3 regions of the Acidovorax sp. M2(2025) genome follow, and region 2 is predicted to be linked to each of the others. Evidence: predicted binding sites of a transcription regulator. Region 2 holds the regulator's gene; each other region holds the start of a gene.
What was found. The regulator sigma-54, encoded in region 2, starts transcription at its own class of promoters, with help from an activator protein. The targets are predictions, from matches to a motif close to TGGCANGNAANCTGCTTT.
Positions count from the first base shown of each region.

Region 1: the regulator sigma-54 is predicted to act here: its motif matches at 1,419-1,436, upstream of ACOYR3_RS08095 (ANTAR domain-containing response regulator).
Region 3: the regulator sigma-54 is predicted to act here: its motif matches at 1,269-1,286, upstream of ACOYR3_RS12130 (BMP family protein).

Region 1 is NZ_CP186262.1:1,767,232-1,770,499, reverse strand. Features, by position in the region: gene tsaD (tRNA (adenosine(37)-N6)-threonylcarbamoyltransferase complex transferase subunit TsaD) at 1-5, opposite strand, end outside; gene ACOYR3_RS08100 (branched-chain amino acid ABC transporter substrate-binding protein) at 77-1,243, opposite strand; gene ACOYR3_RS08095 (ANTAR domain-containing response regulator) at 1,447-2,073, shown strand; gene ACOYR3_RS08090 (CmpA/NrtA family ABC transporter substrate-binding protein) at 2,513-3,268, shown strand, end outside.
Region 2 is NZ_CP186262.1:4,655,719-4,658,986, reverse strand. Features, by position in the region: gene lptA (lipopolysaccharide transport periplasmic protein LptA) at 1-341, shown strand, start outside; gene lptB (LPS export ABC transporter ATP-binding protein) at 362-1,150, shown strand; gene ACOYR3_RS21390 (RNA polymerase factor sigma-54) at 1,182-2,771, shown strand; gene ACOYR3_RS21385 (acyl-CoA thioesterase) at 2,857-3,268, shown strand, end outside.
Region 3 is NZ_CP186262.1:2,596,129-2,599,396, reverse strand. Features, by position in the region: gene ACOYR3_RS12140 (threo-3-hydroxy-L-aspartate ammonia-lyase) at 1-406, shown strand, start outside; gene upp (uracil phosphoribosyltransferase) at 484-1,113, shown strand; gene ACOYR3_RS12130 (BMP family protein) at 1,339-2,349, shown strand; gene ACOYR3_RS12125 (5'-methylthioadenosine/S-adenosylhomocysteine nucleosidase) at 2,479-3,268, shown strand, end outside.

The DNA of each region.
Region 1 (3,268 bases), 2.0 Mb from region 2:
CTCATGGCCCCGAGTGTAAAACCCGGGGCCGGGGCCACGCCTGGCACCGGTCGCGCGGCCCGGCAGCGCGCACGGCCTACCAGCGGTCGGAGCGCATGCGCAGCTCCCAATTGCCGCCGCGCAGTTCGTACACGCCCACCGCGCCGTAGCGCTGCTCGCCCTTGTCGTCCCAGGTCATGGTGCCCGTCACCGGGGCGTAGCCATTGATGCTGTGCAGCACCTTGCCGATCTCCTTGGGGTCGGCGGACTTGGCTTTCTGGATGGCCGCGGACAGCACGTACATGCTGTCGTAGCTGTAGTGCCCGCCATAGGCCGGCGGCTTCTTGTAGGCCTCGATGTACTTTTCCAGGAAGGCCTTGCCGGTGGTGAACTCCTTGGCCTCCAGCACGGGGGACGTGGCGTACATGCCCTCGATGATGCCCGCGCCCTTGGTCATGTCGGTGGTCTTGATGGTGTCGCCCCCGAGCAGGCTGACCTTGGTATGGCCCACCTTGCGCAGCGCCTCCAGCAGGGCCAGCGCCTGGAAGTCGTTGAGGGTGGAGACGATGACCTCCACCTGGGCCGCCTTGAGCTCCGCGGCCAGGGCATCAAAGGCCGTGGTCTTGTCGTCGAACGACTTGCGCACCACCACCTCCTTCTTGTCGGCCCGCAGCTGTGCGGCGGCCCCGTCGGCCAGCCCCTTGCCGTACGGCGTGCCGTCGTCCAGGGCGGCGTAGCGGGAGGCGCCCAGCTGCGCGGCGGCGAACGAGCCCATGGCGCGGGCCTGTAGCGTGTCGTTGGCCACCATGCGGAAGGTGGTGGGCAGGCCCAACTGGGTGAACTTGGGGTTGGTGGAGATGGCCAGCTGCGGAATGTCCTTGGCGGCGTAGATGGGTGCGGCATCGATGCTCACGCCGGAGTTCAGGTGCCCGATGACCGCCACCACGCCGGCGTCCACCAGCTGCTGCGCCACGGTCTTGCCCGTGGCCGCGTCGGCCTTGTCGTCCACCGACACGACCTCCAGCGTCACGCGCTTGCCGTCCACCGTGTAGCCTCCCTTGTTCAGCTCGGCCACCGCCAGATTGACGCCGTTGAGCAAATCGTGCCCCAGCGCACCCAGCGGCCCGCTCAGCGGTTGCGCCACACCGATCTTCACGGTATCCGGCACCTTGCTGCAGCCCGACAGCCCCACGGCCCCCGCCGCGGCCAGGGCGGCGCACGCCAACGCGGTCAAGACAGTCCTCCGACGCACCTGTGTGTTCATGCCAATTTCCTTCTCTCTGTGGATGTGAATGTGACCGGATGTATATGCGAGTCGCCAGGGTGACGGTACCGGGTATGCCCTGTCGTTTCAGACACTATTAGCAACATTCAGGCCCTGCAACGGCGGGGCACAGCGCCCCCGGAAATACCCCGAGCACGTGCCATGCACCAACTTGTGGCGTAAAAATTGCTTGCCTGCAGGGCATGAAAGAGTCCCTGCGTATCGTCGTGGTTGCCCCGGATCTGGCCGTTGCCGACGCCGACGATGAGCACGCCCTGCAACAGGCGGAGCGGTCGCGGGCGCTGCGCATCGGTCTGCTGGAGAACAACTTCAACCTGGTCGCCACGCTGCCGGCCGACGTCTTCCTGAGCGAGCGCATTGCGCAGCTGCAGCCCGACCTCATCATCGTGGACGCCGAAAGCGAAGCGCGTGATGCGCTGGAGCATGTGGTGATGGCGACGCGGGACGCCCGCCGCCCCATCGTGATGTTCACCAACGACGAGGACACCTCGCACGTCCAGGATGCCGTGGCGGCGGGCGTGTCGGCCTACATCGTGGCGGGGCTGGCGCCCCAGCGCATCCGGCCCATCCTGCACGTGGCCGTGGCGCGCTTCCAGCATGAGCAGGCGCTGCGCGCCGAACTGGCCGACGCCCGCAACGAGCTCAAGGACCGCAAGACCATCGACCGGGCCAAGGGCCTGCTCATGGAGCGCCAGGGCCTGAGCGAGCAGGCCGCCTACGAAAAACTGCGCAAGACCGCCATGGACAAGGGACTCAAGCTGGTGGAAGTGGCCCAGCGCATGCTGGACGTGATGGACCTGCTGGGCTGACGGCCCACCCAGGCTCCGCTCAAGCCCCCGCAGCCGGCGATGCACCGTGGTGCAGCGCACAAACACAGTGCATGGGCGGCATGCGGGCCGGTGCCGACCGGTGGCGAGTGCACCCGGCCGATCCCAGCGCCCTATCGCCCCACAGTACAAAAAACGCCCCCAAGCGCCCACTCATGGGCGCAAGCAGCTATCAAAAGAAGAGCGCCTGCCGCCCCGCCATGGTGCTGCGTTTTTCTGGCACGTCGCTTGCATGATCCGGTGCGGGACCAACGACGGTCCCACCCTGCGGCACCGGCCCAACGACGGGCTTGTGCCACCGCAGTCCCCGCAAGGGCCTGCCCCCTGGACAAAGGCGTCCCCCTCCTGCGCCGGCTTGTGCGAGCAAGCGGCCTGGAGGGGACGCCTTTTTTTGTTTTTTGCCGCTACGAGGAAACGCCCCATGACCGATCTGCTCAAGACCCGCCTCCACCGCCGCACCGTGCTGCAGGCCGCCAGTGTGGGCGCCGTCGGCGTCAGCCCAGCTCTGCGCGCGCTGGTGCACGCCCAGGGTTCGGACGCCCCGGAGAAAAAGGAAGTCAAGATCGGCTTCATCCCCCTGACCGACTGCGCCAGCGTGGTGATGGCCTCGGTGCTGGGCTTCGACAAGAAATATGGCGTCACCATCATCCCCACCAAGGAAGCCTCCTGGGCCGGGGTGCGCGACAAGCTGGTCAACGGCGAGCTGGACTTTGCCCATGTGCTGTACGGCCTGGTGTACGGCGTGCACCTGGGCACGGCAGGCCCCAAGAAGGACATGGCCGTGCTCATGGGTCTGAACCACAACGGCCAGGCCATCACGCTGTCGAAGGCGCTGGCCGACAAGGGCGCGGTGGACGGCCCGTCGCTCGCCAAGCTGATGGCCAAGGAAAAGCGCGAATACACCTTTGCCGGCACCTTCCCCACCGGCACCCACGCCATGTGGATGCACTACTGGCTGGCCGCGGCGGGCATCAATCCGCTGTCGGGCGCCAAGCTCATCACCGTGCCGCCCCCGCAGATGGTGGCCAACATGCGCGTGGGCAACATGGACGGCTTCTGCGTGGGCGAGCCCTGGAACCACCGCGCCATCATGGACGGCATCGGCATCACCGCCAACACCACGCAGGATCTCTGGAAGGACCACCCCGAAAAGGTGCTGGGCACCACGGCCGACTTC
Region 2 (3,268 bases):
AGTTCATCGAAGGCGAAAGCGAGGTCATCGAGTACGACGGCCGCTCCGACAACGTGCGCTTCGTCACCCGCGCGGAGTTGCGCCGCTACCGGGGCGCCGAGCTGAGCGACGAGATCACGGGTGCGGTCATCGTCTACAACAACCTCACCGACGTCTTCACGGTGGATGGCAAGCGCAACGCCGCGGGCGCGTCCGGCGAGACGCCGGCCCCGGGCAGCCGCGTGCGCGCGGTGCTGGCGCCCAAGGACCCGCCGGCGGCCAAGGCGCCGCCAGCCGCCGCAGCACCGGCTTCGGCGCCGGCGCTGCGGCCCAGCAACAGCCTTGGTGGCGGCTCCCAGTGAGCGAGGCCGCCGTCAACACCATCCCCGGCGCATCCGCGGGGAGCCGGTCCGGGCCGGACACCGCGGCGGGCAGCCGCCTGGAGGTGCAGCACCTGGCCAAGTCCTACGGCAGCCGCAAGGTGGTGCAGGACGTTTCGCTGGTCGTGCAAAAGGGCGAGGTCGTGGGCCTGCTGGGCCCCAACGGCGCGGGCAAGACCACCTCGTTCTACATGATCGTGGGCCTGGTGCGCAGCGACGCGGGCGACATCCGCATCGACGGCCAGTCGGTGGCGCACATGCCCATCCACCGCCGCTCGCGGCTGGGGCTGTCGTACCTGCCGCAGGAAGCGTCCATCTTCCGCAAGCTCAGCGTGGAGGAGAACGTGCGCGCCGTGCTGGAGCTGCAGCGCGGCGACGACGGCCAGCCGCTGTCGCGCGGCGCCATCGAAGAGCGGCTCACGGCCCTGCTGCAGGAGCTGCGCGTGGACCATCTGCGCGCGTCGCCGGCCCTGGCGCTGTCCGGGGGCGAGCGCCGCCGTGTGGAGATCGCCCGCGCGCTGGCCACGCAGCCGCGCTTCATCCTGCTGGACGAGCCGTTCGCCGGCATCGACCCGATCGCGGTGATCGAGATCCAGCGCATCATCGGCTTTCTCAAGGCGCGGGGCATCGGCGTGCTCATCACCGACCACAACGTGCGCGAGACCCTGGGCATTTGCGACCACGCGTTCATCATCAGCGACGGCCGCGTGCTGGCGCAGGGCACGCCTTCCGAGATCGTGGACAACGCCGAGGTGCGCCGCGTCTACCTCGGCGAACATTTCAGGATGTAGGCATGGCCTCCACGCTGGTCCTTTCGTGTCAATGAAACCGGGTCTTTCGCTGCGCGTCTCGCAGCATCTCGCACTCACGCCGCAGCTGCAGCAATCCATCCGGCTGCTGCAGTTGTCCACCCTGGAGCTGTCGCAGGAAGTCGAGCAGATGCTCGACGACAACCCTTTCCTCGAGCGCACCGCGGACGAGGCGCCGCGCGAGGAGTTCGGCCTGGACGCGGAGAACACCCCGGCCCAGCCCGACGACTACAGCGCCGAAGATGCTATCTATTCAGGAGCTGCCAGCGCAAGCAGCACCAGCGCGGAAGCCCCCTCGGAGTCCGAATCCCCGAGCGCTTCCGCCGAAGAGCCGGACTGGAGCGGCGACGGCACGGTGGACATGGCGCCCAACGACGCGGAGTGGGGCGGTGACGCACCGCCGCGCACGCGCAACGACGCGGAGGGCGACGAGGCCGACGCCACCGAACTGGCCCGCAGCCACGAATCGCTCACGGCCTTCCTGCACCGCCAGGCGCTGTCCCTGCGGCTGTCGGAGGTGGACACGGCCGCGCTGCGCTTCCTGATCGAATCGCTGAACGACGACGGCTACCTGGAAGACCCGCTGGAAGAGCTGGCCACGAGCCTGGCCGGCCCGGACGACCTGGAGCAGATCGAGGAGCTGGTGCACCGCTTCACCGTGGCGCTGCGGCTGCTGCAAAGCCTGGAGCCGGTGGGCGTGGGCGCGCGCAACCTGGCCGAATGCCTCACGCTGCAGCTTGCCGCGCTGGCCGCCGACGAGGACAGCGATGCCGATCCGGCCACCGTGCAGACCGCGCTGCGCATCTGCCAGCAGCCGCTGGAGATGCTGGCCCGCCGCGACATCCGCCGCCTGACGCAGCTGTGCGGCGATACCGAGGAGCGCACGCGCGCCGCCATGGCCCTCATCGCGCGGCTGGAGCCGCGGCCGGGCCGCCGGTTCGCCGACGTGGAACGCAACATCATCGTGCCCGACGTCATCGTGCGCAAAGCCGGGCGGGCCAACGGCAGCAGCGGGCAGCAGAACTTCATCGTCACCCTCAACCCCGACGTGATGCCGCGCCTGCGGGTGCACGACATCTACGCCGGCGCCTTGCGCGGCCACAAGGGCGGCGAGGGCCACCAGGGGCTGCAGCAGCGGCTGCAGGAGGCGCGCTGGTTCATCAAGAACATCCAGCAGCGCTTTGACACCATCCTGCGGGTCTCGCGCGCCATCGTCGAGCGGCAAAAGAACTTCTTCACCCACGGCGAGCTGGCCATGCGGCCGCTGGTGCTGCGCGACATCGCCGACGAGCTGGGCCTGCACGAGTCCACCATCAGCCGCGTGACCACCTCCAAGTACATGGCCACGCCCGTGGGCACCTACGAGCTGAAGTACTTCTTCGGCTCGGGCCTGGGCACCGAGACCGGCGGCAACGCGTCGAGCACGGCCGTGCGGGCGCTCATCAAGCAGTTCGTGGCGGCCGAGAACCCGTCCAAGCCCCTGTCGGACAGCCAGATCGCCGAGATGCTCAAGGAGCAGGGCATCGAATGCGCGCGCCGCACCGTGGCCAAGTACCGCGAGGCGCTCAAGATTGCGCCGGCCAACCTGCGCAAGGCGCTGTAGCCGGCCTTCGCGGCCTGGGCGCGCCGGCGGATTGGCTCCGTGCGCCGCAGCCGGACTTCTTTGATTTCACCGACCGTACGTCTCCATGGCCCGCATTGTTTTCGACCTTCCCGCCCACTTCGGCTTTGCCACCGAGCTGCAGATCTACATCAGCCACGTGAACCAGGGCGGGCACCTGGACAACGCCCAACTGCTCAGCCTGGTGTCCGAAGCGCGGGTGCGCTTCTTCCAGTCGCTGGGCTACCCCGAGGCGGACGTGGGCGGCCTGTCCATCGTGGTGGGCGATATCGTGGCCCAGTACAAGTCCGAGGCGTTCCACGGCGAAACCCTGCGGGTGGACATGGCGCCGGCGGACTTCAACCGCTATGGTTTCGACCTCGTGTTCCGCATGGCTGAAAAGGCCTCCGGCCGCGAAGTGGCGCGCGGCAAGATCGGGATCGTGTTCATTGGCCAGGCCGACCGCAAGGTGGCGCCGATTCCCGAATCCATCCGCCAGC
Region 3 (3,268 bases), 2.1 Mb from region 2:
CGGCAGCCTGCTGGCCGCCGAGGCCCGCGCGCCCCACTGCCGCGTGGTGGGCGTGGAGCCCGCCGCGGGCAACGACGGGCAGCAGTCGGTGCGCGCGGGCCATGTGGTGCGCATTCCCACCCCCCACACCATTGCCGACGGCGCGCAAACGCAGGCGCTGGGCGACCTCACGTTTCCCATCATCCAGCGCCTGGCCGACGACATGGTCACCGCCACCGATGAAGAACTGGTCGAGGCACTGCGCTTCTTTGCCGAGCGCATGAAGATCGTGGTCGAGCCCACCGGCGCATTGGCGTTTGCCGGCGCCCGGCACGGCACCGTGGACGTGCGCGGCGCCCGCGTGGGCGTCATGATCAGTGGCGGCAACGTAGACCTGTCGCGCTACGCGCGCTTTCTGGCAGACTAGCCCCCATTCAAAGTTTTACCGTCTGGTGCAGCCCGAGCCTTCCCCTCGCGCGCTGTGCCTGCATTTCCAGGCCTCCCATGAGCAACGTCACCGTCATCACCCATCCCCTCGTCCAGCACAAGCTCACGCTGATGCGCAAGAAGGACGCCAGCACCAACAGCTTCCGCCGCCTGCTGGGCGAACTCTCCACGCTGATGGCCTATGAAGTTACGCGCGACATGCCGCTGCAGGACGTGCAGATCGAAACCCCGCTGGAGACCATGACCGGCAAGATGATCGACGGCAAGAAGCTGGTGCTCGTCTCCATCCTGCGGGCGGGCAACGGCTTCCTGGACGGCATGCTCAACGTGGTGCCCGGCGCCCGCGTGGGCCACATCGGCCTGTACCGCGACCCGGCCACGCTGCAGCCCGTGGAGTACTACTTCAAGATGCCTTCCGAGATGGACGAGCGCGACATCATCGTGGTGGACCCCATGCTCGCCACCGGCAACTCGGCCGCCGCGTGCGTGGACCGCCTGAAGAAGCTCAACCCCCGCTCCATCAAGTTCGTCTGCCTGCTGGCCGCGCCCGAGGGCATCGCCACGCTGCAAAAGGCGCACCCGGACGTACCCATCTTCACCGCCGCCATCGACCGCGAGCTGAACGACCACGGCTACATCCTGCCGGGCCTGGGCGACGCGGGCGACCGGATCTTTGGCACCAAATAGGCGCATGCGCTCCAGCGCCCCCGCCAGCCACCCCGGCGCCCTGCCGCCTGGGGTGGCTTTTTCTTGCCCGGACCCCGAACCATGAGGACGCCACTTTTTTTACCACTTGGTGGCTTTCCTCTGGCAGACTTGTCCGCCACGCCGCTGCCCTGCCCTGGCGCACTCCTTGCTTGAACGTGCAAATCACTTTTCCCGTTTTGTTTGCTTGACCGAAGGACCCCTACCATGACCACTCGCCGCATCTTCACCGGACGCCTGCTCTGCACCTCCATGGCCCTTTCTGCCGCACTGGGGCTGGCCCCTTCGCTGGCGTCGGCGCAGTCCAAGCTCAAGGTGGCGGCGGTCTACACGGTGCCGTTCGAGCAGCAGTGGGTCAGCCGCATCCACAAGGCCCTGAAGGCGGCCGAGGCGCGCGGCGAGATCGAATACAAGGCCAGCGAGAACGTGAGCAACGCCGACTACGAGCGCGTGATGCGCGAGTACGCCACCGGCGGCAACCAGCTCATCCTGGGCGAGGCCTTTGCCGTGGAGGCCGCCGCCCGCAAGGTGGCCAAGGATTTCCCCAAGACCTCGTTCCTGCTGGGCTCCTCGGGCAAGCCGCAGGCCCCCAACTTCAGCGTGTTTGACAACTACATCCAGGAGCCCGCCTACCTGAGCGGCATGATCGCGGGCGGCATGACCAAGACGAACAAGATCGGCATGGTGGGCGGCTTCCCCATCCCCGAGGTCAACCGCCTGATGCACGCCTTCATGGCGGGCGCCAAGGAGACGAACCCCAAGGTGGAGTTCACCATCACCTTCATCAACAGCTGGTTCGACCCGCCCAAGGCCAAGGAAGCCACCTTCGCCATGATCGACAAGGGCGCCGACGTGCTCTACGCCGAGCGCTTTGGCGTGAGCGACGCCGCCAAGGAAAAAGGCAAGCTCGCCATCGGCAACGTGATCAACACGCAGGAGCAGTACCCCGACACCGTGGTGGCATCGGCCCTGTGGCACATGGAGCCCAGCATCGACCGCGCGCTCAAGCTGGTGAAGGAAGGCAAGTTCACCGCCGAAGACTACGGCCCGTATTCGATGATGAAGCACAAGGGTTCCGAGCTGGCGCCCCTGGGCACGTTCGAGAAGAAGGTGCCGGCCGACATCGTGGCCAAGGTCAAGGCCAAGGAGGCCGACATCCTGGCCGGCAAATTCACCGTGAAGGTGGATGACAGCCAGCCCAAGTCCACGGCCAAGTAGCAACAGCCCCACCGTGGCGGCGTGCGCTGCCCGCCGCCCCCCTTTCTGATTGCGCCCAGGCCACCCCAGCAACGCGGTGGCCTGCGTTTTTTCCGGCATCTGTTTTTTTGGTTGACGAGGCGCTGCACCATGGACACCTCTTGCACATTCCGGCCGCTGCGGCTGCCGGCCCGGCTCACCCGCTGGCTGGGCGCCCTGGCGCTGGCGGCCGTGGTGGCCGGCTGCGCCACGCACCCGGCGCCCAGCGCAACGGCCGTGCGGCTGGACGACACGCCGCGCATCGCCGTCATCTCCGCCTTTGCCCCCGAGCTGGCCGTGCTGCTGCCCCAGGTGCATCAACCCGCCAAGCACAGCATCAACGGCGTGGAGTTCACCACCGGCACGCTCGAAGGCAAGCCCGTGGTGGTGTTCCTGTCGGGCATCAGCATGACCAACGCGGCCATGAACACCCAGCTGGTGCTGGACCGCTTCAACGTGAGCCACGTGGTCTTCAGCGGCATCGCGGGTGGCGTGAACCCTGGCCTGCACATTGGTGACGTGACCGTGCCCGCGCAGTGGGGCCAGTACATGGAATGGCTGATGGCGCGCGAAGACCGGCCCGGCCGGTACAGCGCCCCCGCCTGGATGAAAGGCGAGCTGACGATGCCCGCCTTCGGCATGATGCACCCGCGCCCCGTGGAAGTGCGCTCGGCCGCACAGCCCCAGCTTTCCAAAAAGTTCTGGTTTGAAGCCGACCCGAAGATGCTGGCCACCGCCCGCAGCCTGCAAAACGTGGGCCTGGAACACTGCCTGGCCGCCACCTGCCTGAAGCAGCGCCCGCAGCTGGTGGTGGGCGGCAACGGCGTGTCCGGCCAGGCCTTTGTGGACAACAAGGCCTTCCGCGAATACGCGTTCAAGACCTTCGAGGCCAACGTGCTCG